DNA from 3 places in the Mumia sp. genome. Region 2 is predicted to be linked to each of the others. Evidence: predicted binding sites of a transcription regulator. Region 2 holds the regulator's gene; each other region holds the start of a gene.
What was found. Region 2 encodes LexA, which represses DNA repair genes until DNA is damaged. Its sites were predicted from a motif close to TCGAACANNTGTTCGA; they were not measured.

Region 1 (9,498 bases), on a different contig from region 2:
CACCGCAGCGCGTTCGGGGCCGCTCATCGCGGCGACGCGGTGCCGAGACCCGAAGTGGTGCAGGCTGTCACCCGGACCGCGTGGCTCCTCGGCCCCGAAGGCGACGAGCCGCACGGGGAGCCTCGTACCGTACGCACTCGCCAAGCGGGCGAGCTCACGCACGACGGCCACGCCGGACGCGTTGTCCTCGGCCCCCGGCGACACCGCGATGGTGTCGAGATGGGCGCCGACGACCAGGTGCGGCTGCGAGGCGTCGAAGCCCGGCGGATCGGCGATCACGTTGACGGAGTCGCCCGCACTCACCGGCGTCCCCCACGAGTCTCCAGCGGGTACGGCGAACGATTCCTCCGTCACGGTGTAGCCAAGCCGCCGCATCTCCCCGCCGAACCAGCCTGCTGCCTGGCGGAAGGCCGCAGTGGTGGCTTCTCGCGGACCGACCCGGATTGCCAGGTGCCGGATGGCCGCCCGCATCGCCGATCCGTCGGCCGTCGGCGCGACCGGCTTCGGCGGCTCTCCCGGGGACGGGGCGTCCGTGCCCGGCTCACCCGGGCCACCGGGCGAGCCGGTATCCCTCGGGGCTACTCCCGGAGGCTTCGCCGGCGACGAGCTCCCCGCTGACGGACCGCTCGAGGTCGCAGGCGCGGGGCCTGGCGAGGACGGTTCGTCGTCGGCCTCCCTCGCACTGCACGCGGCGAGGAGCAGGACCAGCGATACACCGACGACGGCAGTGCGCACCGCTCCATGCTGACACGTCGGCGGGTGGCCGTCCGACGTGTCAGGGGCCGTCCTGCCAGCCCTCGGCCTCCATCGAGTCGTCGGCCGCGCCGACCTCCTCACGGACGATCCGGTAGGCGATGCCGGGGCCATAGCCTTTGCGACCGAGCGCACCGACAAGTCGTCGCACCTTGACCTGCTCGTCGAGATTGCGCATGGAGCGGAGTTTTTTGCGGACGACGGCACGGGCGGCGTCCTCCTCCGACTCCGGGTCGAGGGTGTCGATCGTGTCGCGCACGATCTCGTCGTCGATCCCCTTGCGCCGGAGCTCGAGCGCCAACGCCCGTCCCGCGAGGCCACGCGACTGCTGCCGGGAGCGCACCCACAGCTGGGCGAACTCCTCGTCGTCGACGAGCCCGACCTGCTCGAACCGGTCGAGCATCCTCTCGGCGATCTCGTCAGGAACGTTGCGCCGCGCGAGCTGCGCGGCCAGCTCCGCTCGGGATCGCGGACGCTCAGCCAACCGGTCCAGGAGGATCTTGCGTGCCACGGCCTCGTGGTCGGGCTCCGGACCGAGGTCCCGGTCGGCGTCCGGCTCGGGATCCCGGCGGCCCCAGGATCCCGAGCGCTGCGTGCGCGCCATGCTCAGAAGTCGACCGCAGCCTTGCCGGCCTTGGCTGACTTGCCCGCAGCACCTGCACGCGTCCCCGCGGCCGCACCGGCGACCACGGCGTCAGCGGCCACGGCGTCGGTCGGCTCGTCCACCGTGGCTCCGATGCCGAGGTGCTCCATGATCCGCTTCTCGAGCTCGTTGGCGAGGTCGGGGTTGTCACGCAAGAAGCTGCGCGCGTTTTCCTTGCCCTGGCCGAGCTGGTCGCCCTCGTACGTGTACCAAGCGCCGGCCTTGCGGACGAAGCCTGCATCGACGCCGACGTCGAGGAGGCTGCCCTCTCGGCTGATGCCCTGGCCGTACATGATGTCGAACTCGGCCTGCTTGAACGGCGGGGCCATCTTGTTCTTGACGACCTTGCAGCGGGTGCGGTTGCCGACCATGTCGGTGCCGTCCTTGAGCGTCTCGATCCGTCGCACGTCGAGACGGACCGAGGCGTAGAACTTGAGCGCCTTGCCGCCCGTCGTGGTCTCGGGCGAGCCGAACATGACGCCGATCTTCTCGCGGAGCTGGTTGATGAAGATCGCGGTCGTGCCGGCACCATGGAGCGCGCCGGTCAGCTTGCGCAGCGCCTGGCTCATCAGTCGAGCCTGCAGACCGACGTGGCTGTCACCCATCTCGCCCTCGATCTCGGCGCGTGGCACCAGAGCGGCGACGGAGTCGATGACGATGATGTCGAGCGCACCGGAACGGATCAGCATGTCGGCGATCTCGAGCGCCTGCTCTCCGGAGTCCGGCTGGGACACGAGGAGGGCGTCGGTGTCGACACCGAGGGCCTTGGCGTAGTCGGGATCGAGCGCGTGCTCCGCGTCGATGAACGCCGCGATGCCACCGGCGCGTTGTGCGTTGGCCACCGCGTGGAGGGCGACGGTCGTCTTGCCGGAGGACTCTGGGCCGTAGATCTCGACGATCCGGCCGCGCGGGAGCCCGCCGATGCCGAGGGCGATGTCCAACGAGGTCGCCCCGGTGGGGATGACCTCGATCGGGATCTTGCCACGCTCGCCGAGGCGCATCACCGATCCCTTGCCGTGCGAACGCTCGATCTGGGCCATTGCCGTGTCGAGTGCCTTGTCGCGGTCCTTCGGTGCTCCCTTGCCCGGGTCAGCAGCCATCAGCGTGGTCCCTTGTCTCTCGTATCCGCCGGTCATCTACGACGTTAGGGGCCGGCACCGACACTTCGTGCGTCTCGCACGTGTGCTGTGGAGTCCGGGCCTGCTCGTCGACCTGGGGACGACTCTAGTCCGAACACGTGTTCGATGCGACTACCGACACGCCGAGTGTCGCGTGTCGACCGCGCTGGGGATGTCTTCGCCACCGATCCCCCCGGAACCGACACGTCGGCCCCCGTCCGTGAGGTGCTGAGCAGCACGGCTCAGCGTCACGGCCGGGGGCCGACGTCGGTTCAGACAGGTCAGACGGAGACGGCGAACCGCTCCCACACCCGGTGCATAGCCATGTCCTCCTGGACCTGGCCGAGCACCTCGGCGCCGCTCTCACCCCGGACGATGCCCGGTCCGCCGACGTAGCCGGCGGCGTCGAGCACGGCCGTACCGGCGCCCCAGGCACCGATGACCTTCGCGTGCCGGAAGCACTCTTCGACCAGCAGCACGACGCGCGGATCGATGGTGACCGTGTCGGCCGCGCCCGCCTTCTCGTCGCGGTTCGGCAGGGCGTCCGGGGCCGGCACCGGGGCTCCGGCGACCAGGACGGCGTCGAACTCCACGGACCGAGCGGTCGCGAACGTACGCTGCACGGCGATGCCGTCACCGATCATCCCGCCGTGCGGCGCGATCACCAGCGGCACCATGCCGGCCGTGAAGATCGCCGTACGAACCTCCTCGACACCGGAGAGGTCACCCTGGGGGTCGACCACGATGCCGACCATCCGGCCGTCGGCCGGCCACGGCTCGCCCACCTGCGACAGCGCAGGACTCGTGACGGGCTCGATCAGCTCGACCGTCGGCGACGGCGCCGGCAGCCCGAGGCCGGTCGCGACCTCCTGGCAGAGCACCGGGTCGATGTTGGCCAGGCACTGCAGCTGGCGTTCCTTGATCGCCTGCTCGTAGCACTTGCCGAGCTCGAAGGTGTAGGCACGGATGATGTGCTCCTGCTCCACCGGCGTCATGCTCTTCCAGAACAGCCGCACCTGGCTGTAGTGGTCGTCGTACGACGCGGGCTGGGCGCGCACCTTGGTGCCCTCGGCCACCCGCACCGCGAGGTGCTCGAACGAGCCCTCGACGTCGGCACCCGCGTGGAACGGACACCCGCCGTCGAGCGAGTTCGGCTTGTACGGCGCCACGCCCGCGTGCACCGCGTGCTGGTGGAAGCCGTCGCGGAACATGTCGTTGACCTCGGTGTGCGGCCGGTTGACGGGGAGCTGGTTGAAGTTCGGCCCACCGAGCCGAGTCAGCTGCGTGTCGACGTACGAGAACAGCCGCGCCTGCACCAGCGGGTCGTCGGTCGCGTCGATGCCGGGCACCAGGTGGCCGACGTGGAACGCGACCTGCTCGGTCTCGGCGAAGAAGTTGGTCGGGTTCGCGGTCAGCACCATCAGGCCGACCGGCTGCACCGGCGCCAGCTCCTCGGGCACGATCTTGGTCGGATCGAGGAGGTCGATCCCCTCGAAGACCTGCTCGGGGTTGTCCGGGAAGACCTGCAGGCCCAGCTCCCAGGCGGGGTACGCCCCGGCCTCGATCGCGTCATAGAGGTCACGGCGGTGGAAGTCGGGGTCGATGCCACCGATCATCTGCGCCTCTTCCCACGTCAGCGAGTGCACGCCGAGGCGCGGCTTCCAGTGGAACTTCACCAGCGAGGTCTCCCCCGCCGCGTTCTCCACGCGGAAGGTGTGGACCCCGAAGCCCTCCATCATCCGGTAGGAGCGCGGGATGCCACGGTCGGACATGTTCCACATGGTGTGGTGCTGCGCCTCGGTGTGCAGCGAGACGAAGTCCCAGAAGGTGTCGTGGGCGCTCTGCGCCTGGGGATCTCCCGGTCGGGGTGCGGCTTGCCGGCGTGGATGACGTCGGGGAACTTGATGCCGTCCTGGATGAAGAACACCGGGATGTTGTTGCCGACGAGGTCGAAGTTGCCCTCGTCGGTGTAGAACTTGGTCGCGAAGCCTCGCGTGTCACGGACCGTGTCCGCCGAGCCGCGCGAGCCGAGCACGGTCGAGAAGCGTACGAACGTGGGTGTCTCGACGCCCTCGCGCAGGAACCCTGCCTTGCACACCGCGTCGGCGGTGCCGTAGCCCACGAACACGCCGTGCGCGCCGGCACCGCGGGCGTGCACCACGCGCTCGGGGATGCGCTCGTGGTCGAAGTGCGTGATCTTCTCCCGCAGGTGGTGATCCTGGAGCAGCGTCGGGCCCCGCTCCCCTGCCTTGAGGGAGTGGTCGGTGTCACGAAGGCGGACACCGGTCGACGTCGTCAGGTAGGTCTCCTGCTGCGACCGGGCGGTCACGGGTGCGCCGGTCTCCACGCCGGTGGCGGTGCGGGTCGCCGGGGCGCTCTGGTCGGCCTTGGGCGGCAACGGTGGCCTCGGCTCTGTGGGCTCAGCGAGACTGGCGGGCTCCGGCCCCGGTGCTCCGGGGATCGCGGGGTCGGTGCTTCCGGCGACGCCGTGCGCGATCCGGTCGAACGTTTCCTTGGCCAGCTGCTTGAGATCCATGTGACTCCTCGGTGGTCGATAGCCGCGTCGCGGCCTTGTCCCCACTATCTCCCGCGGCGATCGCCGTCGCAGGTGGCCAGCTTGACCACCAGCAGCGGGACGGCGGCCGCTCACTCCTCGACCGCGAGCTCCGCGACTCGCCGGCCCCCGTGCAGGCGCAGACCGCACCACACCAGACCCGCCCTGCGCGCCACGGCGCCGATCCCGTCGACCCCGACCCGCGCCCAGGCGAACGGGGCGCTCTCGCGGCCACCCGCACGAAGACGGACGTGGTGGCTCCGGACTCCGACCCCGGGTGACTCGACCTCGGCCAGCACGCTGCCCCCGGCTCCGACCAGCTCGCTCACGCGCCGAAGCAGCCGGACGGGGTCCCCGCCGATGCCGATGTTGCCGTCGGCCAGCAGGGCGTGCCGCCATCTCCCTGCCGCGGGGACGCTGCCGAACACGTCCCCGCGCACCGCGGCCGCCCCACGCCCGCGTGCCTGGCGAACCGCCTCCGCGGAGATGTCGAGACCCAGCGCGTGCACCCCGCGTCCGGCGAGCGCCCCGGCGAGCCGGCCGGGCCCGCAGCCCACGTCGAGGGTCGGCCCGTCACACCGGTCGACGAACAGCTGCCGGTCGGACTCGGTCGCCTCACCCCGCCACCGAGCGACCGGGAGCGAGAGGACCGTCCCACGAGCGGTGACCATCTCGACCGCCGCCCCGCGGAAGGCGGCGTCCACGACCGCCCCCGACGACATCGGCGGCCGTACCGTCACTGGGCGCTCCTCGGAGAGGGTCATGACACCCCACCAGCGACGAGCTCGGCGATCACGCGCCCGGCCCTGCTCCTCGGGGCGGTGCGTACGAGGGCCAGCGCGTCCTCCCACGTGTCGACGTCAGTGAGGACCGGCGCGTCACCGACCCGCGCGCCTGCCGCCGTCAGGGCCGCGTACGTCCGGGCGCCGGTGTCGGATCGCGACATCGCGACGTCGCTGAGGGGCCGAGCCCAGCGCGGCGACCGGACCCCGAGCGCCCACCAGCCCCCGTCGGCGGCGGGGCCGAGCACGGCCTCGTGGGACTGCAGACCGTCCGCGACCGCGATGAGGTCGGCGGTCGTCGCCTGCGGGGTGTCCGTGCCGATCTGGACGACCCCGGCGCCTGCGTCGGCGTCCTCGTGAGCGTTGACCAGGCGCTGGCCGAAGGTGGTCCCCCGCTGGGCGACCACCCGGTGCGGCGCGCACGCGGCAGGGCGGTGTTCACCGGGGGCTGCCGGGTTGTGGGCGCCGGTGGGGGCGACCACCACCGGCCAGCCGAGCACCGACACGGTCTCCAGCGTGTCCAGGAAGGCGGCCGCCGCGAACCGCGCCGCGACGTCGGCTCCGGTCCGTCCGGCCAGGCGGGTCTTCGCGACCCCTGGCTCCGGCGCCTTCGCGACCACCAGCAGCGTCGACGCGGTCATCTCATGACCTTCGCGAAGTCGAGCGCGGTCCGCACCGTCCCCCGCACCGACCCGCTGACCTTCGACCGCGTCCCGGCCGCACGCGCGCGGTAGGCGATGTCGTGCTCCTCCACCGTCCAGCCGGCGCGAGCCGCCCCCAGCATGAGCTCCAGCGGGTAGCCGAACCGCCGGTCCCGCAGGTCGAGCGCCACCAGGTCCTCGCGGGGGCACACCCGCATCGGCGCCAGGTCGTGCAGCGCGAGCCCGGTGGATCGGCGGATCCAGGCAGCGAGCAGTGTCGTACCGGCCCGCGCGTGCCACGGCCAGACACCTGAGGAGACGGGTCGACGTCGCCCGAGCGCCATCGTCGCCCGCCCGGCGAGCACCGCGTCGAGCAGCGGGTCCAGGTCGGCGGCGTCCATCGAGCCGTCGCCGTCCATCACAGCGACGTACGGCGCACGCGACGCGCGAACCCCCGCGTCGACGGCGGCCCCGTACCCCGCGACGGCCTCGTGGACGACACGAGCGCCCAGCTCCCGCGCCACCTCTGCCGTGCCGTCACGCGAGCCGTTGTCGACGACGATCACCGAGAACCGCTCCGGCACGTGGGCGAGCGCCTCCGGGAGCGCCCGCGCCTCGTCGCGGCACGGCACCACGAGGTCGCACACGCGCGCATCCGTCATGGTCCGACCCTAGGGCGAGATGTCCGATCCGTCCGGGTCGACGACGGCGTCAGCCGCGCCCGCGCACCGTGCCCGAGGCCTGCGCCAACGCCTACGGTGTCCAGATGACCAGCCGCCCCGACAGTCGGAGCCGAACCGCCCTCGCGGGCGCCGCGACAGGGCTCGTGCTCGTCGCCGCAGCGATGCTCTGGCCGGCCGTGACGGGCACGTTCGTGCACAACGGGATCTCGGGTCTCCCCCGCTTCCCGCCCCTTCACGCGAACTGGATGCCACGGCTCACCGCGACGTCATGGCTCCCACTCGCCGTCGCGCTGGTCGTCCTCCTCGCGTGGCCGCGCGTGTCGGCCCTGCGCTGGCCCGTCTATCTCGGCGCGCTGTTCGTCGCGGCCTGGAGCTGGACCGTCGCCCTTGCCCTCGTCGACGGCGAGGACGGCCTCGGCGCCGTCTTCGCCCGTCGCGGCGAGTACGTCGCCGACGCGCAGGCCGTCACGGACGTGAGCGCCATGCTCGCCGGGTTCGTCGACCGCATCCCGGTCGATGCCGCCGACAACTGGGGCATCCACGTCGCCGGTCACCCTCCCGGCGCGCTCCTGATGTTCGTCGGCATCGACCGGCTCGGCATCACCGATCCGGTCACCATCGCGATGACGGTCCTCACGCTCGGCTGCACGGCCTTCGTCGCTGCGGCCGTCGTCGTACGCCGCGTCGCGGGTGAGGACTGGGCCCGGCGGGCGGGCATCTGGTGGGTGCTGGCGCCGGCCGCGGTCTGGGTCGGGGTGAGCGCCGACGCCGTCTTCATGGCCGTCGCCGCCTGGGGTCTCGCCCTGCTCGCGGTCTCGCTCACCACGAGACGCACGGGCGTCGAGATCGCGTCGGGCGTCGCCGCAGGCGTCGTCCTCGGTGCCTGCGTCTACCTGTCGTACGGCCTGGTCCTCCTCGCCGTGCTCGCCCTCGCGGTCGTCCTTCTCACACGCCGGCCGCGGCCCGTGCTCTGGGCCGCGCTCGGGGCCGTCGCGGTCGCCGCCGGGTTCACGCTCGCGGGCTTCGCCTGGTGGGAGGGGTACGCGGTCCTGAGGGAGCGCTACTACGACGGGGTCGCCTCGGACCGGCCCTACGGCTACTGGGTGTGGGCCAACCTCGCGGCCTGGACCTTCACCATCGGGCTCGCCGGCTGGGCCGGCCTCGCGGAGGCTGGGCGATCGGTGGTGGCACGACCACGGCCGGATCGCGGGACGGTGGCCGTGTCGGTGCTCGCGATCAGCGGGCTCGCGTGCGTGCTGCTGGCGACGCTCTCAGGGATGAGCAAGGCCGAGGTCGAGCGGATCTGGCTTCCGTTCGCCCTGTGGGCGCTCGTCGCCCCGGCCCTGCTCAGCCCTCGTCTGCGTACGCCGTTCGTCATCGCTCAGGTGGTTGCCGCCCTCGCCGTCCAGCACCTGCTCCTGACGCGGTGGTGAGGTCTGGCGGGCGGCTCGGCGGCGTCAGCGCTCTCGCAGCGGCGCGGTCGCCAGCTCGGCGAGCCCGTCCTCCGGGCTGATCTCCGCCACGAACCCCAGCTCCTCGCGCGCTCGCCGCGGCGAGGCGACGACGTGGCGGACGTCGTACGGGCGGAAGTCACCGGTGAGCTCGGGCGCGGGCCCTCCGGCGGCGGCGGCAAGGACCTGCGCCATCACGCCGAGCGTCGTCGGATGCCCTGACGCCACGTTGTACGCGCGCACCGCCGGGCCCTGCTCGACCACGCGCTCGACGGCCGCGACGTTGGCGCGGGCCACGTCGCGCACGTGCACGAAGTCGCGGAGCTGGCCTCCGTCCTCGAAGACCCTCGGCGCCTCCCCACGGGCAAGCGACGAGCGGAAGATCGCTGCCACGCCGGCGTACGGCGTGTCCGCGGGCATCCCTGGCCCGTACACGTTGTGGTAGCGCAGCGCCACCGCCGACGCCCCCGCCAGCAGGCACCACGCCTGCGCGTAGTGCTCCTGCGCGACCTTCGAGGCGGCGTAGGTGCTGCGCGGGGCGAAGGGCACGGACTCGTCGACCTCCCGCCACGACACCTCGCGCCCGCAGATGCCGCAGCCGGGGTCGTACCGGCCCTCGGAGAGGTCCACCGCGCGTCGTGCCGCCGGCGTGACGTCTCCGTGCTCGGGACACGTGTAGCGACCGTCTCCGTAGACGACCATCGACGACGCGAAGACCAGCCGCCCGACGCCGGCGCGGGCCATCGCCGCGAGCAGGACCGCGGTGCCGTGGTCGTTGTGGTCGGCGTACCCCGGCATGTCCTGGGCATCCACGCCGTTGCCGACCATCGCGGCCTGGTGGCACACGACGTCGACGCCGGCGAGCGCGGCATC
Region 2 (9,498 bases):
AGCTGAAGCGCCGGGTCCGGGACCACATCGATCCGGACCGACCTCTCGGGCACGCGGACCGCGATCGATGAGCGAGCCGCCTCTCCCCCGGCCGGACGACTCCGTCCGCTGGTCCCTCGAGGTGCGTGATGCCGACAGCGACGAAGTGCTCGCGGCCATCCAGCCGGCGCTGGTGCTGCCCACGGCGAGCATCGGCAAGCTCGTGCTGCTCGTCGAGGCGGCACACCAGATCGCGACCGAGCGGATCGATCCCGCCGAGCAGCTCAGCCGCAGCGCCGACGACTGGGTCGCCGACTCGGGCCTCTGGTATCGGCTCGCCACCGACACGCTGCCCGTCACCGACGTGTGTGCACTGATCGGCGCGGTGAGTGACAACCTGGCGACCAACGTCCTGCTTCGTCGTCTCGGTCTCGACACCGTGACTGCCACGGCGGAACGCATCGGGATGCAGCGCAGCCGGCTCCTCGACCGGGTGCGCGACGACCGTGGGCCCGAGCACCCGCCGGCCCTGTCCGTCGGCTGCGCCACCGACCTCGCCGGCTTCTGTGCGGGTCTGCACCGTCGCGAGATCCTCTCGCCCGGGATCAGCGAACGGGTCAGCGGATGGCTCGCGGCGAACACCGATCTCTACATGGTCGCGAACGCCTTCGGGCTGGATCCGCTCGCGCACACCGATCCGGACCGCGGCATCGTGCTCTGGAACAAGACCGGCACGACCTCCGACGTGCGAGCCGACACCGGAGTGGTCTCGGGTCCCGCCCAAACCGTCGCCTACGCGGCCATCGCCGAGTGGAGCGACGGCGCCGAGCCGTCCGTACGCGACCACGTCCTGCGCGCCATGAACGCCCTGGGCACCTGGCTGCGCGAGGTGGTCACCGACGACCGCGGCGTGTCGACCCAGTAGGGCTCGGGCTCAGTAGATCGGGACGTAGATCGTCTCGCCTGCCGTGACCTCGCCCGCGCTCGTCAACGAGTTGAGATCGGCGATGTCCTTGACGGTCGACCGGATGTCACCCTCGGGGTTGGCCTCTGAGGCGAGGTCCCACACGGTCTGCCCTGGCTCGAGCGTGACCACGCGACTGGGGACGGGCTCGGCCTGCTCGGAGGTCGCGATGACCCGCGCACCCAGAGCCACGGTGAGGCCGGCGATCGCGATCAGGGCTGCGATGAAGACGACGAACCGACCACGGCGGGTCAGGCGGTAGCCCGATCGACCGCGGGTGCGGTCGGCCGGCTGCTGCCGACGAGGCCGAGGCCCGGGCCGCGGGCCTGGTCGCGGAGCGGACCGACGGTCGCCGCGCATCCCCCGGCCCGCCGGGTGCCGCTCGATGCAGCGCATCAGCGGCGTGTCGATCGCGACGACGGTGCGGTCGGCGACGGGACGCTCGAGGGTGCTGCGGACGGTGCTCATCGTGTCCTCCATCTCTCGGACTCGTACGGTCTGCCGACCGAAGCGAGGCGGCGGATCAGCTCGTGCATCCGGACCGGAAACCGAGCGGGTTGCCGAACGTGCGTTCGATCGAACATGTGTACGAACCTAATCACACCGACCGACAGAATTGGAAGGACCGTTCGAACATGCTTTCGACGTGTCCGCCAGATGGGCGCCTGAGGACGACTTCATCACGACACGCCGACACGATCGAACATATGTTTGATCACACCGGCGCCGCGGTCTAGTGTCAGGGCCATGACGAAGGCCGAGGTTTCCGAGCTCCCCGACGGACCGCCGGACGCGAGCGGGCTGACTCCGCGTCAGCGCCGCGTCCTCGAGATCATCCGCGAGTCGCTCGAGCAACGCGGCTATCCGCCGAGCATGCGCGAGATCGGCGCGGCCGTCGGTCTCGCCAGCGTCTCCTCCGTCGCTCACCAGCTCAAGGTGCTCGAGCGCAACGGCTTCGTCCGCCGCGACCCCAACCGCCCCCGCGCGATCGAGGTCTTCCTGCCCGACATCCTCGCGGCGCGCCGGTCGATCGGTGACGCGGTCGACTTCGGCTTCGACGAGACGGGCGCGGGCGACTCCCGCCCGGAGCCCGCGTTCGTCCCGATGGTCGGCCGGATCGCCGCCGGCGGCCCGATCCTCGCCGAGGAGCGCGTCGAGGAGGTCATGCCCCTCCCCCGCACGCTGGTCGGCGAGGGCACGCTCTTCATGCTCGAGGTGCGCGGCGACTCGATGGTCGAGGCGGCGATCTGCGACGGAGACTACGTCGTGATCCGGCAGCAGCCGACCGCGGAGAACGGCGAGATCGTCGCCGCCCTTCTCGACGGAGAGGCCACCGTCAAGACGCTCCAGCGCAAGGACGGCAAGGTCTGGCTCCTGCCGCACAACCCGGCATACGACCCGATCGACGGCACCGACGCCACCATCCTCGGCAAGGTCACGACAGTCATGCGGCGGGTCTGACCCGCGCAGGCGAGACCAACCTCGTCGAGACCCGCGCAGGCGAGACCGTCAGCGGCTGCGGCGCTCAGGACGCTCCGGCGTCCAGGCGCCGCAGCGCGCCGAGCACGAGCTCGCGGTCGACCGTACGCCACATCGGCGGCATCGAGGACGCCAAGAAGCTGCCGTACCGCGCGGTGGCCAGTCGTGAGTCGAGCACGGCGACGACGCCCTTGTCGTCGGCGCGTCGGATCAGGCGCCCCGACCCCTGCGCCAGCAGGAGCGCGGCGTGGGTCGCGGCGACCTGCATGAAACCGTTGCCGCCGTGCCGCTCCACGAGCCGCTGCCTCGCGCTCATCAACGGGTCGTCCGGGCGGGGGAACGGGATGCGGTCGATGATCACCAGCTGGCACGTCTCCCCCGGCAGGTCGATCCCCTGCCACAGGCTGAGCGTGCCGAACAGGCACGTGCGCGGGTCCTCCACGAACCGCCTCGCCAGCTCGGGGAGCTGCGCGTCACCCTGACACAGAACCTCGACGTCGGGCATCCGCTCGCGCACGGCCTCGGTAGCCGCCTCCGCGCCGCGCCGCGACGAGAACAGCCCGAGCGTGCGCCCACCGGCGGCTCGCACCAGATCGACGATCTCGTCCAGGGCCGCGGCACCCATCCCGTCGCGTCCCGGCGGAGGGAGATGCCGCGCGACGTAGAGCATGCCTTGCTTGGCGTAGTCGAACGGCGACCCGACGTCGATCGCACGCCAGGCGTACGACGCCGGTGACCCGTCGCCGTCATCGTCCCCGCCGCTGTCACCGCGACCGCCGGACGCGCCCTCCTCCGTACGGTCGGACGCCCACAGCCCGACGCTGCGCGCCACCGGGTCGAATCCGCCGCCGAGCTTGAGCGTCGCACTCGTCAGCACGACGGTGTTCTCGGCGAACAGCTTGTCGCGGAGCGTGAGCGCGACGTCGACAGGTGCGATCCGCAGCTCGTTGCCACCCCGGGCACCCTCCCGCTCGGCCATCCACAGCACGTCGGCCTCGGAGGCCGCAGCCATCCGCTCGGCGACCTTGCGCACGTCGTCGACCATCGCCTTCGCCTGCTGCCGGGCGGCGTCACCGTCGCCGGAGTCCTTGGGCTCCTTCGGCATCGCCGAGTGACAGTCCCGGGCGGCGTCGCGCACGAGGCTCAGCGCGTCGGCCAGCTGGTCCGACGGCGAGGCGATCCGGCCGGGCGCCGTCACCTCCAGCGCCTCGCGGAGAGCATCCGAGGCGTCCTCGAGGTCATCGGCCTCGCGCCCACGGACGTACGAGCGGGCGCGGCGAGCCGCCCGCTCCACCGATGGCGGGGCGAGCTCGGCGGTCGACGCCTGGGTCACCCGCGCGACGAGCTCGTGCGCCTCGTCGATGACCACGGTGTCGTACTCAGGGAGCATGGGCACCCCGTCGATCGCGTCGATCGCGAGCAGGGCGTGGTTGGTCACGACGAGTTCGGCGCCGGCCGCATGGTCGCGGGCCGCCTCGGCGAAGCACTCCATCGCGTACGGGCAGCGCGACGCGCCGAGGCACTCCCGCGCGTGGACGCTGACCTGCCGCCACGCCCGCTCGGTGTGCGACGGCGCGGCGTCCCGGTCGCCGACGCCTCCGCGGTCGGACTCCTCCTCTGCCCAGGCACGGAGCGTCACGACCTCCTCCCCGAGCGACCCGCTCGGTGCCTCGATGAGCACACCTTGGTCGTCGGGCGCTCCTTCGCGGATCCGGTGGAGGCACGCATAGTTGCCGCGACCTTTGACCACGGCGGCACGCGGCGTGCGCTCGAGCACCGCGCCTGCCCCGTCGAGGAGGGCGGGGATGTCTCGCTCGACGAGCTGGTGCTGGAGGTTGAGCGTCGCGGTCGCGACCACCACGCGGCGATCGTGGAGAAGGCTCGGAACGAGATAGCCGAGCGACTTGCCGGTGCCGGTGCCGGCCTGGACGAGCAGGTGCTCACCTCCGCTGAACGCGTCGGACACCGCCTCCGCCATCTCCACCTGGCCCGGCCGCTCGACACCACCCACCGCTGCGACGGCGGCGTGGAGCACCGCACGCAGCTTGGCGTGGCGACCGGGGTCGGCGGTCGCGAGGGGCGGGTCCGAGATCGACGAGGTCACCGACGCAGCCTACCGAGAGCACGGCCGCTCACGGCCGAGCGACTCACAGGCCCCCGGCAGCGCGACACCCCCGATGTGTGGCCCGCGTCACCATCCGGTAACAATTGGACACCCACCGCGACTAAGCGCTTGCTTAGTTCCCCCGAATCGGTAGCGTTCGCCGGGCAACACCGCCATGTGTCCGGGGTCACACCACCGTCCCCGGCCGCACGACACTGCACCTCGGAAGGACTCGCATGACCCCTCCCATCGAGCCCACCCCCGAGCCCCCACCAGGGGGCTCACCAACCGGACCACCCACCGCCTCGACGGATGCCTCGACAGATGCCTCGGCGGACTCCTCGACCACGGCCTCTGCGGAGTCCTCGCCCGCCGCGGACGGCTCCGTCACGAACGACGGCCGATTCACCGCCGAGGGCGTGACCGTACGGTTCGGTGGCCTCGTTGCCCTGGGCGACGTCGGCCTCACCGTCGAGCCCGGACAGGTCCACGGCGTGATCGGCCCGAACGGCGCCGGCAAGACCACCTTCTTCAACGTCTGCTGCGGGTTCGTCCGCCCCGACTCCGGCACGCTGACGTGGGAGGGCCACGAGCTCACCCGCCTCCGGCCGCACGACCTGGCAGGTCTCGGCATCGCCCGGACGCTCCAGGGCGTCGGGCTCTTTGCCGGCATGAGCGCCCTCGAGAACGTGATGACGGGCGCGGGGGTCCGTTCGGAGAGCGGCTTCGCCTCGGCCGCCCTGGGGCTGCCTCGGGGACGCCGTGACGAGAAGGCGCTTCGCGAGCGGGCGATGCAGGCCCTCACCGACCTCGGCGCCGCACACCTCGCGCCCCGTTATCCCGGGATGCTGCCCTACCCGGAGCAGAAGAAGGTCGCGCTCGCCCGTGCCCTCGTGGCCGAGCCGCGTCTCCTGCTCCTCGACGAGCCTGCGGCTGGGCTCTCCGAGGGCGAGATGGACGAGCTCGGCGACCTCGTCGGGCGCCTCACCGGCCGCATGTCGGTGCTCCTCGTCGAGCACCACATGGACCTCGTCATGCGCATCTGCAACACGATCACGGTCCTCGACTTCGGCGAGGTCATCGCCCGCGGGACGCCCGCGGAGATCCAGGACGACCCTAAGGTCGTCGCCGCCTACCTCGGTGCGGACGTGACCGGAGGCAGCGAGATCGACACGGCGTCGCTCCCGACCACCCCTGCCGGCGCCGCCGCGAAGGAGGGCTGAGGCATGCTCACCCTCACCGATCTCACCACCAGCTACGGGCCGGTTCGTGCGCTCGACTCCGTCGACATGACGGTCGAGGCCGGTCGGATCACCGCGGTCCTCGGCGCCAACGGCGCCGGCAAGACGTCGCTCCTGCGGACGATTTCCGGCCTCGTACGCCCCGCGGCGGGCACCGTCACGCTGAACGGCACGGACATCACCGGGGCTCCCGTGGAGTCGATGGTCCACCGCGGCATGGCGCACGTCCCCGAGGGTCGCGGCGTCATCGCCGAGCTGACCGTCGAGGAGAACCTCCGCCTCGGCGCCCGCGGGGCCGCCAAACGACCGAGCGACACCCCGGCTCCGGTCCGTACGCTCGACGACGCCTACCAGCTGTTCCCGGTGCTCGGGGACCGGCGGAGTGCACAGGCGCACACGCTCTCGGGCGGCGAGCGCCAGATGCTGGTCATCGCCCGCGCGCTGCTCTCCCGGCCGACCCTCCTGCTGCTCGACGAGCCGTCTCTGGGGCTCGCGCCCCGGATCGTGGCGCAGATCTTCGACCTGCTCCGCACGCTGGTCGCCGACTCGGGCCTCACCGTGCTCCTCGTCGAGCAGAACGCCCGCAGTGCCCTGTCCATCGCGCACACCGGTGTCGTGCTCAACCTCGGCAAGGTCGTCGTGACCGAGTCCGCCGAGGTCCTGCGCAACGACGCCACCCTGCGCCACTCATACCTCGGGTTCTGAGGAGGACACCATGAACGGCGACATCCAGAAGCTCCTCAACATCCTGCTCAACGGACTCACCCAGGGCATCGTGATCGCTGCCTTCGCGCTCGCTCTCGTGCTGATCTTCCGGTCGACCCGGATCATCAACTTCGCCCAGGGCTCGCAGGCGATGTTCACCACGTACGTCGCGCTGACGCTGCTCAACCGCGACTTCCCCTACTGGGCCGCGTTCGCCATCGCTCTCGCCGCCGGCTTCCTCATCGGGGCCGTGCTCGAGCGTGTCGTCATCCGCCCGCTCGAGGGCGGCATGGAGCTCAACATCGTGATCGCCACGCTGGGCCTGTACGTCGCGATCCAGGCGCTGGCTGCGATCCTCTTCGGGTCGGACTACCAGTCCTTCCCGTCGCCCGTCGGAGTCAACGGCTTCCAGGTCGGTGACACGAACCTCGCGCTCACCCCGACGAGCATCTTCATCCTCTGCACGGTCGGTGTGGTGGTCGTCGGCCTCACGCTCCTCTTCCAGAAGACGCAGCTCGGCCTCACGATGCGTGCGGCGGCCTTCGACGGAGAAGTGTCGCGCATCCTCGGCGTCAAGGTCTCCCACCTGCTCACCTTCGGGTGGGCGCTCGCCGGCCTCGTCGGCGCCGTGGCGGGCATCCTGGTCGCCAGCGGACAGTTCATCTATCCGAGCTACATGGAGACGCTCATCGTCTTCGGCTTCATCGCCGCGGTCATCGGCGGCCTCGACAGCCCGGTCGGCGCGGTCGTCGGTGGCCTCCTCCTCGGCCTGGTGAACTCCCTGGTCTCCGGGTACGTCGCCTCGGGTCTCGTCACCCTGGCCGCGTTCGTCCTCCTGATGGTCGTCCTGCTCCTCAAGCCGGGCGGTCTCTTCTCCAGCACCAAGACCAGGAGGGTCTGATGTCGACCGACAGCACCACCAAGCGCCTGCTCGACCTCAACCTCACCCGCAACCTCCTCATCAGCCTCGCGGTCCTGGTCGCGGGCATGCTCCTGCTGGAGTCCACCGACCGCTACACCAACACGCAGCTCTCCTCGCTCACCTACTACGCCATCGCGGCGATCGGCCTGACCGCCCTCACCGGCCTCAACGGCCAGATCTCGCTGGGCCACGGGGCGCTGATGGCCGTCGGCGCCTATACGACCGCGCTGATGCTCGACACGGAGACGCCGTTGCCGTTCCCGGTGGTGGCCCTGGTCGCCGTCGTGGTCACGTCGGTCGTCGGGTTCGTCGTCGGCATCGGCGCGGCACGGCTGCACGGGCCGTACCTCGCCGGCGCCACGCTGGCGCTGGCGGTGGCTCTCCCGAGCGTCGCCCTCTACTTCAAGGGCACCTTCAACGGCGAGGTCGGCCTGACCGTCGCGTCTCCGCGACCGCCGGAGTGGTTCGTGTCGTTCATCGACGCGGTGTCCGGCGAGTTCGCGACGTCGTCCAAGTACGTGGCCTACCTCGGCCTGATGTGCCTGGTCGTGGCCCTCTTCTTCGCACTCAACCTCCGCCGGTCCAAGATCGGACGCCACTGGCGTGCCGTTCGTGACCAGGAGGTCGCCGCAGAGATCGCCGGCATCAACCTCGGCCGTACCCGGGTGCAGGCGTTCGTCATCAGCGCCGCGTACGCCGGCCTGGCCGGCGCCGTGATGGCGATCGTCGTCCGGCTCGCCGCGCCGAGCGCGTTCACGATCGTCCTCTCGCTCTCGGTGCTCACTGCCGCGGTGATCGGCGGTCTCGGCAGCATCACCGGCGCGTTCATCGGCGCCGCGGTGCTGGTGTTCCTTCCTCCGTGGGTGACCTCGCTGTCGACCGGCTCGGGCCTGTCGGACACCCAGGCCGCACAGATGTCACCCCTGATCTACGGCATCGTCCTCATCCTCGTGATGCTCCTCGCACCTGGAGGAGTGATGGGGACTCTCTCGACGGCATGGCGGCGTGCACGACTGCGCCGTCCCAACCCTGCAACACCCACCCAGAAGGGATGAGATCCATGGCTCATCAGCCCACATCGGCGCGCCGGAGTCGCCGGCTCGTACTCGGAGCCGCGCTGGCTGCCTCCGCACTGGTCGTCGCTGCGTGCGGCGGCGGCGGAGACGGCGGCGACTCGAATGATCCCGGTCTGACCGAGGACTCGATCAAGATCGGCGGCCACTTCCCGCTCACGGGTGTCGCAGCACCCGGCTACAGCGAGATCCCGCTCGGCCACAAGGCGTACTACGACTTCGTCAACGCCAACGGAGGTGTCAGCGGCCGCGACATCGAGTTCATCGCGAAGGACGACGGCTACAACCCTGCCAAGACGTCCGAGGTCGTCAACGAGCTCGTGCTCAAGGACGAGGTGTTCGCGATCGTCGCCGGTCTGGGCACCCCCACCCACCAGGCGGTGACCAACTTCCTCAACGCCGAGGGCGTCCCCGACCTGACCGTCTCCTCCGGCTCCCTCCTGTGGGACGACCCGAAGGAGAAGCCGATGACCTTCGGCTGGCAGCCCGACTACGAGTCGGAGGGCAAGGTGATCGGCCAGTACATCGCCGAGAACCTGCCCGACGCCAAGGTCGGTGTCTTCGGTCAGGACGACGAGCTCGGCGAGGACGGCACCCGCGGTCTCGAGCAGTACATCGCCGACCAGATCGTCTCCAAGGTCACGTACGTCCCCGGCAACACCGACGTCGGTCCGCAGATCGCCGAGCTCCAGAAGTCCGGCGCCGACGTGGTCGTGGGCTTCAACGTGCCCTCGTACACCGCTCTCTCGCAGCTCGTCTCGATGAAGCTCAACTACAAGCCGACCTGGTTCTACACCAACGTCGGCTCGGACTCGGGTCTCGTCGGGTCGCTCCTGGAGGAGTTCTCCAAGGGCGCGATCAAGGGCAGCAGCCCGCTCGCCGGCGTCTACACGACGACGTACATGCCGCAGGCCTCCGAGCCGGACAACGAGTGGACCAAGCTCTGGCAGAAGGTCTGGGACGAGTACGGAGACGGCTCGCCGCTGACCAACTACAAGGTGTACGGCATGTCGCAGGCGTTCACGCTCGTC
Region 3 (9,498 bases), on a different contig from region 2:
GTCGGGTCGGCGATGGTCCCCGAGGGGCTGCGCCACCACGTCGAGGTCGTCGGGCGGGTCTCGGACGCCGAGCGCGCCCAGCTGCTCGCCCGGGCCGACGTCTACGTCGCGCCGAACACCGGTGGCGAGAGCTTCGGCATCGTCCTCATCGAGGCGATGGCGGCGGGCGCACCAGTGGTGGCCAGCGACATCCGCGCGTTCGCGGACGTGCTCGAGAACGGCCGCCTCGGTGCCCTCTTCGCCAACGAGGACCCCGCGGCTTTGGCCAAGACCCTCGTCTCGACGCTCGAGGACCAGGCTCGTCAGGCACGTGCGGACCTGGCGCGACGCGAGGTCCGGCGGTACGACTGGAGTGTGGTCGCGCCGCAGGTGGTCCGTGTGTACGAGACAGTCCTCGGAGGAGGCAGCGTCGGATGAGCACGCTCGAGTGGATCCTCGTCGTCGGTGCCGTGGTCGCGGCGATCACGGTCGCGCTGTCGACGACGGCCGGCCGGCTCGACCGGCTGCACATCCGTCTGGCGACCGCCCAGGCCTCGTTGGACCGTCAGCTCCTCGACCGGTCGACGTGCCTGCGCAACGTCGCGGTGGGCGGAGTCCTGGACCCTGCCAGCGCCCTGGTCGCGGTCGAAGCCGCCGATGCCTCGCGCGCGGCGATCGGCAAGAGCGACCAGGCCGAGCGGGAGACGGCGCTGAGCGAGGTCATGCGCACCGTCTTCGGTGACGCCGAGGACGTCGACGCGCTGTGGGCGGCCGCCGACGAGCCGCAGGCCGAGCTGCTGGCCGACCTCGGCGACGCGTGCGAACGCGTCCAGCTGGCGCACCGTTTCCACGACGACCTCGTCGCCCGCACCCAGCGGATGCGGCGCAAGCGGATCGTACGGTGGGCGAGGCTCGCCGGCTACGCGCCGTGGCCGAATCGGATGGACTTCGACGACACGCCGCCGCCGCACCTCGTCGCGCACGAGCGCCCCGTGGCCTCCTCCGAGATGGGGCAGCAGCAGGGCTGATCGGCTCACCTCGTGGCGGGACCGCTCCGGCGTCGGTGCACGGTCGTACGATGAGGCCAATGTCCGAGCGGGCGCACCGCGTCCCAGGCCCCGAGGTGAACGATGTCCGAGAACCCGACTGCCCCGACACCGGCCGTGTCCCGGGAGGGCACGGGCACCGCACGCGTGAAGCGCGGCATGGCGGAGATGCTCAAGGGCGGCGTCATCATGGACGTCGTCAACGCCGAGCAGGCCAAGATCGCCGAGGATGCCGGTGCCGTCGCGGTCATGGCCCTCGAGCGCGTGCCCGCCGACATCCGCTCCCAGGGCGGCGTGGCCCGCATGAGCGACCCCGACCTGATCGACGGCATCATCGAGGCCGTCTCCATCCCGGTGATGGCCAAGGCGCGCATCGGCCACTTCGTCGAGGCGCAGGTGCTGCAGTCCCTCGGCGTCGACTACATCGACGAGTCCGAGGTCCTCACACCCGCCGACTACGCCCACCACATCGACAAGTGGGCCTTCACGGTGCCGTTCGTGTGCGGCGCGACCAACCTGGGCGAGGCGCTTCGTCGCATCACCGAGGGTGCGGCGATGATCCGGTCCAAGGGCGAGGCCGGCACGGGCGACGTCTCCAACGCGACGACCCACATGCGGGCGATGCGTGATGAGATCCGCCGTCTCCAGACGCTTCCGGCCGACGAGCTCTACGTGGCGGCCAAGGAGCTTCAGGCGCCATACGAGCTGGTCCGCGAGGTCGCCGAGAAGGGCGCGCTGCCCGTAGTGCTCTTCACCGCGGGAGGCATCGCGACGCCCGCGGACGCCGCCATGATGATGCAGCTCGGTGCCGAGGGCGTGTTCGTCGGCTCGGGCATCTTCAAGTCGGGCAACCCGGCCGAGCGCGCGTCCGCGGTCGTGAAGGCCACCACCTTCTACGACGACCCCGACGTCATCGCCAAGGTCTCGCGCGGGCTCGGCGAGGCGATGGTCGGCATCAACGTCGCCGACCTCCCCGAGCCGCACCGGCTGGCCGAGCGGGGCTGGTGAACGGTGCCTTTCTTCTCAGCACCGCGCCTGACCGACGCCGACGCGCTGCGGAGCTACGCCCGGGTCCTCGTACGCGCCGGCCTCACCGAGCGCGCTGCCTGCGTCACCGAGGTCGAGATCGCGGCACGCGAGGATGCCGGGCTGGTTGACACGAAGGCCCGGACCGAGGCCCAGCGACTCGTCGACGACGAGCGCGCGGCGCTCGCGGAGGAGCAGTCGGGCTGGCCGGCGCGCACCGACTACGACGCGCTGCAGGAGGCCTTCCAGGCACTGGAGGCCGCTGGCTTCGTCGTGCTCCAGGGCGTCGACGACCACTGGGCGGCGGCCGGCGTCGTGCGCGAGGCGGCCGGGGGAGCCACGGGGAGCGCGCTCCGAGGCATCGTGTGGTTCACGCCGTCCGATGTCTGGCACGCCGTCGATCACGGGATGCTCGAGGTCAACGTGTGGCACCCCGACTCCGCCAACATCGCCGACGGCGACCCCTTGTGCTCCGCGGTCGTCGCGACGCTGGACGCTGCCGGTCTCGCGGCGCACTTCGACGAAGGACGGATCGAGGTCCGGGCGTTCTGGCACCGTCGCCTCACCGACGCGTGAGTGCGCCCCGGGTCGGTGTCCTCGCCCTTCAGGGCGACGTCCGGGAGCATCTCCGGATGCTCGCGGCGAGCGGCGCGGAGGCGACCACCGTGCGACGGCCGAGCGAGCTCGACGCGGTCGACGCCCTTGTCGTGCCGGGCGGGGAGTCGACCACCATCGACAAGCTGTCGCGGGCCTTCGAGCTCCGCGACCCGATCCGTGAGCGCATCGGGTCGGGCATGCCGGTGCTGGGGACCTGTGCCGGCATGATCCTGCTCGCCGACCGCATCGACGGCGGCACCGACGACCAGCAGACCTTCGGCGGGATGGACATGACCGTGCGGAGGAACGCGTTCGGCCGGCAGGTCGACTCCTTCGAGACCGATCTCCGGGTCCAGGGCCTCGACGACCCGCTGCACGCGGTGTTCATCCGCGGTCCCTGGGTCGAGAGCCACGGTCCCGGTGTCGAGGTCCTCGCGGCGGTCGACCGCGGCGACGAGGGGCGCCGCCCGGTCGTGGTGCGGCAGGGGGCGTTGCTCGCCGCGTCCTTCCACCCCGAGCTCGGGTCGGACCACCGCCTCCACCAGATGTTCGTCCGGTCGGTGCACGCGAACGGCGGCGTGGCCAGCCGCTAGGATCGAGGGCGGTCGCGAGCCGCGGCCGTACGCCGTCGTAACAGCGAGAGCAGGTGAGTGCCGTGTCTGGCCACTCCAAGTGGGCGACCACCAAGCACAAGAAGGCGGTCATCGACGCCAAGCGCGGCAAGATGTTCGCCAAGCTGGTCAAGAACATCGAGGTCGCCGCACGCACCGGCGGGCCTGACCCCGCGGGCAACCCGACGCTCTACGACGCGATCCAGAAGGCCAAGAAGTCGTCGGTCCCCAACGACAACATCGACCGCGCCGTGAAGCGCGGCGGCGGTCTCGACGGCGCGGGGGTCGACTACACGACGATCATGTACGAGGGCTACGCCCCCGGCGGTGTCGCGCTGCTCGTCGAGTGCCTCACCGACAACAAGAACCGTGCGGCCATGGAGGTCCGGACGGCGATGACCCGCAACGGCGGCAACATGGCCGACCCCGGCTCGGTGTCCTACATGTTCTCCCGCAAGGGCGTCGTCATCGTCCCGGCCGAGCAGGACGGCAAGACGCTCGCGGAGGACGACGTCCTCGAGGTGGTGCTCGACGCGGGCGCCGAGGACGTCAACGACCACGACGGCTCGTTCGAGGTGATCAGCGAGGCCGGCGACGTGGTCGCGGTGCGCACGGCTCTCCAGGACGCCGGGATCGACTACGACTCCGCCGAGTCGTCGTTCGTGCCGTCCATGACCGTCGAGGTCGACGCCGACGTGGCCGGCAAGGTCCTCCGGCTCATCGACGCCCTCGAGGACTGCGACGACGTCCAGAACGTGTTCGCCAACTTCGACGCCTCCGACGAGGTCATGGCGCAGGTCGGCTGACACGCCGCTCCACCTTCTGCCCGGCTCGGGGCGGAGGGATTCTCCCGTGCCGGGCGGAAGGCTCGCGGCGAACCCGCCTGCCCGAGCTGCCGACGTGCCAGGATGGGCCATGGACATCCTGAGGCCCGGCGGGATCATGTGGCGGATCGCACGACGTCGGCGAGGCGCGGCCCCCGATCCGCTCCCGTGGATGCCCGAGCTGGCGGGCGAGGGAGTCGCTCCGACGGACGAGGTGGGCCGGCGCCCTCTCGTGGTCACCCGCGGTGGGGTCGTCGTGCACGTCGAGCCGGCCCCGGGACGCGCGACATCGAAGGCCCGGATCAGAGAGCTGGGCGACGCGGTGTACGCGCTACCCCTGACGGTGAGCACCAGCGACGACGTGTCGCAGGCTCCGTACGCGCCGCCGCCTGGCCCTGGCACCACCGGAGGGTGGGGGCACCCAGGGCAGGCGCCCGGGATGGGGGAGGGCTCGTCGTCGTGATAGGTCTGCGCCCGCCACGGCGATCTGCGCCCGCGCTCGATCCGTCCTAAGGTCGGGGCACCACCCGAACCCGATCTCGAGGAGTGAGTGCTATGGGTCTGGATGACAAGCTGAAGCACCTGGCCGAGGACGTCGAGGGCAAGGCCAAGGAGGCCTCCGGCAAGCTCCGCGGCGACACGTCGCAGGAGTCCGAGGGCAAGGCCGACCAGAGCAAGGCCGACTTCAAGAAGGCCGGCGACAACGTCAAGGACGCCTTCAAGAAGTAGCCGCCGCGCTCGGCGCAAGTCTCCTCCACGTACGCCGTGGAGGTTACGACACGAAGCCCCTCCACGTACGCCGTGGAGGGGCCTCGTCGTTCGTACGGGTCCTCGGCGCGTCGCCGCCACACTCGTCCGTCGTGCGACTAGGGTGTCGAACATGTGTTCGCTGCGGGTCCTCCGCGAGGTGGCATGACCGCCGGCGCGATGCGTGTTCTCGGAGTCGACCCCGGCCTGACGCGGTGCGGGGTCGGCGTGGTCGACGGACGCGTGGGGGGCGCTCTGCGGGCGGTCTCGGTGGGGGTGATCCGTACGCCGGCCGCCGACGACGTCGCCCACCGGCTCCTCGCGATCGAACGCGGCCTGGCCGAAGCCATCGCCACGCACCGGCCGGACGTGGTCGCGATCGAGCGGGTCTTCAGCCAGAACAACGTCTCGACCGTCATGGGCACCGCCCAGGCCAGCGGGGTCGCGATGGTCGTCGCAGCCCGCCACGGCCTCCCCGTCGTCCTCCACACCCCGAGCGAGGTCAAGGCGGCGGTCACCGGCAACGGTCGCGCCGACAAGGCGCAGGTCACGGCGATGGTCACGCGGATCCTCGGCCTGGTCGAGGCGCCGCGCCCCGCCGACGCCGCCGACGCGCTCGCCCTCGCGATCTGCCACGTCTGGCGCGGCACGTCGGTCAGCCGGCTCGACGACGCCCTCGCCGCCGCGGCACGCCCGTCAGGTCCGATGCGGACGGCCGCCGAGCCCATCCGTTCCCGCATCCCAGGCGCTGCGCGCACCAACCCCAGATTCCCCGAGAGGAAGCCTCGATGATCGCCTTCGTCCGCGGCACCGTCGCCTCGACCGCCCTCGACTCCGCCGTCCTCGACGTCGGCGGGGTCGGGATGCTCGTGCAGTGCACGCCGGGCACGCTGGCCGACCTCCGGCACGGTGAGCAGGCGCAGGTCTCGACCAGCCTCGTGGTGCGCGAGGACTCGATGACGCTGTACGGCTTCGCCGACGACGACGAGCGTGACACCTTCGAGCTCGCTCAGACCGCCAGCGGCGTGGGCCCCAAGGTCGCGCAGGCGATCATCGCGGTCCTCGGCCCCGAGGGTCTGCGCCGTGCGGTCGCCGAGGAGAACCTCGTCGCGCTCACGAAGGTCCCCGGCATCGGGCGCAAGGGAGCCCAGCGGATCGTGCTCGAGCTCAAGGACCGTCTCGGTGCTGCGGCGGCTGTCTCCCAGGCGACCGCGACCGCACCTGCCTCGACGCCCGCCGACGCGGACTGGCGTCCTCAGGTGCACGCCGCCCTGGTCGGGCTCGGATGGAGCACCCGCGAGGCGGAGTCCGCGGTCGCCGCCGTGGTCACTGTCGCCACCGAGCAGATCGAGGGGACCGGCGCGGTCGACGTGTCCGTCCTGCTGCGCGCGGCCCTCCGTACGCTCTCGAAGGCATGAGGGAGGAGATCGGCATGGAGGAGCAGGACACCAGCCGGCTCGAGGCGGCCGAGCGGGCCGAGCTCGAAGCGCGGCTCGTCGGCCCGGACGTCGTCTCCGACGAGCAGGCGTACGAGGCGGCTCTGCGCCCTCGGTCGCTCGACGAGCTGATCGGGCAGGAGCGTGTCCGCGAGCAGCTCGCGCTGATGCTGACCGCGGCGCGGGCGCGCGGTCGTACGCCCGACCACGTCCTGCTCTCGGGTCCTCCCGGGCTCGGCAAGACCACCCTGGCGATGATCATCGCCGCCGAGCTGGGCACGGCCCTGCGGCTCACGAGCGGGCCCGCGATCCAACACGCCGGAGACCTCGCCGCGATCCTGTCGGGGATCAACGAGGGCGACGTGCTGTTCGTCGACGAGATCCACCGGATGTCACGACCCGCCGAGGAGCTCCTCTACATGGCGATGGAGGACTTCCGGGTCGACGTCGTGATCGGCAAGGGTCCAGGAGCGACGGCCATCCCGCTGCAGATCCCGCAGTTCACGCTCGTCGGCGCGACGACGCGAGCCGGTCTGCTGCCGGGACCGCTGCGCGACCGGTTCGGGTTCACCGCGCAGCTGGAGTACTACGAGGCCACCGAGCTCCACCGGATCGTCGACCGTTCCGCAGCGCTGCTCGGCGTCCAGACAACACCCAAGGGCGGTTTCGAGATCGCGTCGCGGTCGCGCGGCACGCCACGGATCGCCAACCGGCTCCTTCGCCGGGTCCGCGACTACGCCGAGGTCCGGGGGAGCGGGGTCGTCGACCTCGACATCGCCCACCGCGCGCTGGACCTCTACGAGGTGGACCAGATCGGCCTGGACCGTCTCGACCGTGCGGTGCTGGACGCGCTGTGCCGCAGCTTCGGCGGCGGGCCGGTCGGTGTCTCGACCCTCGCCGTCGCGGTCGCCGAGGAGCGGGAGACCGTCGAGGAGGTCGCCGAGCCCTTCCTCGTACGCCAGGGGTTCCTGGCCCGCACGCCCCGGGGACGCGTCGCGACGGCGGCCGCGTGGAGGCATCTCGGGCTGACTCCACCGACGACGACCGCCGATCCCACGTTGCCGTTGGACTGACGGGCTCCGGCTAGACTCGTCCCGCACCACGAAGCCCCCTGACACCGACCTGGCTGGAGCCACCCGTGAACGACCTCGCAGCACTGCTGCCGATCATCCTGCTCGTCGCCATCTTCTATCTCTTCATCATCCGCCCGCAGGGCAAGCGTCGCCGCGAGTTCCTGAGCATGCAGGATCGCGTGGTCGTCGGCTCTCGCGTCATGCTCACCAGCGGCGTCTTCGGGACGGTGAAGGCTCTTGACGACGAGACGATGACGCTCGAGATCGCCCCCGGTGTCGACATCGAGGTCCACCGCAACGTCGTCGCCAAGATCATCGACGGCACCGACGCCGGCACCGCGACCCACGAGGTCGTCGAGACCCGTCCGATCGAGGATGAGGACGGCAAGGTCTGATGCCGCTCGGGCTCGACGAGATGCTCGACTCGCTGGTCCGCGACATCCTCGACTGGCCGGAGACGGGGATCACGTTTCGTGACGTCACGCCGTTGCTGGCCGACGCCGAGGGCTTCCGGACCACCGTCGACTCCCTGGCATCGCTGGGGAGAGACCTCGCCGGGACCGACATCGACAAGGTCGTCGGGATCGAGGCGCGCGGCTTCATCTTCGGGGCGCCGGTCGCGGTGGCCCTCGGCGCCGGGTTCGTCCCGGCACGCAAGGCCGGCAAGCTGCCGTCGACGACGTACGCCGAGGACTACGACCTCGAGTACGGGTCGGCGACGGTCGAGATCCACACCGACGCCATCGCCCCCGGAGATCGCGTGCTCGTCGTCGACGACGTGCTCGCGACCGGGGGCACCATGGCCGCGGTCGACGCGGTGATCGCGCAGGCCGGGGCCAAGGCCGCCGCCAACGTCGTCGTCCTGGAGCTCAGCGCGCTCGGCGGACGGGCGCGGCTCGACCCGGAGCGGTTCGGTGCCCTGCGGACGTACTGACCCGGCACTGCCGAGCCGCCGGTTAGGATTGTCAGCGTGAGCCCTGAGAGCACCAAGCTGGTCGCCATCGTTGTCGTGATCGCCCTCGTCCTCGCGGGCGGCGCCACCGCGTTCGGTGTCCTCTTCGGCTGATCCCCAGCTCGCGTCACCGCCTTCCATGTCGTTGGTCCCGGCACCCTAAGATGGCGGGCCTACGATGGAAGGGGAGGTGCACGTGGCCGATCGCGCTCGTACCGAGTCTGAGCCCCGCAAGGAGTCCGTCCCGACTCCCGCGCGGGTTCGCTCCCGTCTGGCCCGGCTCGGTGGTGGACGGTCGTCCTCGGACAACCCGGTCGTTCTCGACCCGTTGCTGCGAATCGTCCGCACCAACCACCCCAAGGCCGACACCGCGGCGATCGTCCGTGCCTACCGGATCGCGGCCAAGATGCACCGCGGTCAGAAGCGCAAGAGCGGCGACCCCTACATCACGCACCCGCTAGCGGTCTCCACGATCCTCGCCGAGCTGGGCATGACCCCGCCGACGATCGTCGCCGCGCTCCTTCACGACACCGTCGAGGACACGCCCTACACGCTCGACCAGCTCACCAAGGACTTCGGTGAGGAGGTCGGACAGCTCGTCGACGGTGTGACCAAGCTCGACAAGGTCCGTTACGGCGAGAACGCCGAGGCCGAGACGATCCGCAAGATGATCGTCGCGATGAGCCGTGACATCAGAGTGCTCATCATCAAGCTGGCCGACCGCCTCCACAACATGCGTACGCTGCGCTACCTGCGGCAGGACAAGCAGGAGCGCAAGGCCCGCGAGACGATCGAGATCTATGCGCCGCTCGCGCACCGTCTCGGCATGAACACCATCAAGTGGGAGCTCGAGGACCTGTCGTTCGCGACCCTGCACCCGAAGGTGTACGACGAGATCGTCCGCCTCGTCGCCGACCGCGCGCCGTCGCGCGAGGACTTCATGTCGACGGTCATCAGCCAGGTCAACGAGGACCTCAAGCGGTCCAAGATCAAGGCGACGGTGACGGGGCGACCCAAGCACTACTACTCGATCTACCAGAAGATGATCGTCCGCGGCCGCGACTTCGCCGACATCTACGACCTGGTCGGCATCCGCGTGCTCGTCGACTCGCTGACCGACTGCTACGCGGTGCTCGGCGTCGTCCACTCGCGCTGGAACCCTGTGCCTGGCCGGTTCAAGGACTACATCGCGATGCCGAAGTTCAAC

Region 1: the regulator LexA is predicted to act here: its motif matches at 2,626-2,641, upstream of recA (recombinase RecA).
Region 3: the regulator LexA is predicted to act here: its motif matches at 4,958-4,973, upstream of ruvC (crossover junction endodeoxyribonuclease RuvC).

What each region holds. Positions count from the first base shown of each region.
Region 1 covers NZ_JARBCJ010000001.1:2,642-12,139, forward strand. The annotation lists gene PV363_RS00020 (M28 family peptidase) at 1-354, opposite strand, end outside; gene PV363_RS00025 (regulatory protein RecX) at 776-1,357, opposite strand; gene recA (recombinase RecA) at 1,360-2,496, opposite strand; gene PV363_RS00035 (catalase) at 2,796-4,286, opposite strand; gene PV363_RS00040 (catalase) at 4,250-5,050, opposite strand; gene PV363_RS00045 (class I SAM-dependent methyltransferase) at 5,161-5,808, opposite strand; gene PV363_RS00050 (DUF2064 domain-containing protein) at 5,829-6,491, opposite strand; gene PV363_RS00055 (glycosyltransferase family 2 protein) at 6,488-7,153, opposite strand; gene PV363_RS00060 (hypothetical protein) at 7,258-8,607, shown strand; gene PV363_RS00065 (NAD-dependent epimerase/dehydratase family protein) at 8,632-9,498, opposite strand, start outside.
Region 2 covers NZ_JARBCJ010000039.1:8,137-17,634, forward strand. The annotation lists gene PV363_RS05970 (SelT/SelW/SelH family protein) at 1-71, shown strand, start outside; gene PV363_RS05975 (serine hydrolase) at 68-904, shown strand; gene PV363_RS05980 (hypothetical protein) at 914-1,411, opposite strand; gene lexA (transcriptional repressor LexA) at 1,691-2,404, shown strand; gene PV363_RS05990 (ATP-dependent DNA helicase) at 2,469-4,526, opposite strand; gene PV363_RS05995 (ABC transporter ATP-binding protein) at 4,763-5,749, shown strand; gene PV363_RS06000 (ABC transporter ATP-binding protein) at 5,753-6,472, shown strand; gene PV363_RS06005 (branched-chain amino acid ABC transporter permease) at 6,483-7,373, shown strand; gene PV363_RS06010 (branched-chain amino acid ABC transporter permease) at 7,373-8,449, shown strand; gene PV363_RS06015 (ABC transporter substrate-binding protein) at 8,455-9,498, shown strand, end outside.
Region 3 covers NZ_JARBCJ010000097.1:1,186-10,683, reverse strand. The annotation lists gene PV363_RS10715 (glycosyltransferase family 4 protein) at 1-417, shown strand, start outside; gene PV363_RS10710 (hypothetical protein) at 414-1,007, shown strand; gene pdxS (pyridoxal 5'-phosphate synthase lyase subunit PdxS) at 1,110-2,033, shown strand; gene PV363_RS10700 (hypothetical protein) at 2,037-2,627, shown strand; gene pdxT (pyridoxal 5'-phosphate synthase glutaminase subunit PdxT) at 2,624-3,241, shown strand; gene PV363_RS10690 (YebC/PmpR family DNA-binding transcriptional regulator) at 3,304-4,065, shown strand; gene PV363_RS10685 (hypothetical protein) at 4,175-4,546, shown strand; gene PV363_RS10680 (CsbD family protein) at 4,639-4,812, shown strand; gene ruvC (crossover junction endodeoxyribonuclease RuvC) at 5,011-5,622, shown strand; gene ruvA (Holliday junction branch migration protein RuvA) at 5,619-6,248, shown strand; gene ruvB (Holliday junction branch migration DNA helicase RuvB) at 6,245-7,339, shown strand; gene yajC (preprotein translocase subunit YajC) at 7,405-7,734, shown strand; gene PV363_RS10655 (adenine phosphoribosyltransferase) at 7,734-8,273, shown strand; partial or broken gene PV363_RS10650 (bifunctional (p)ppGpp synthetase/guanosine-3',5'-bis(diphosphate) 3'-pyrophosphohydrolase) at 8,563-9,498, shown strand, end outside.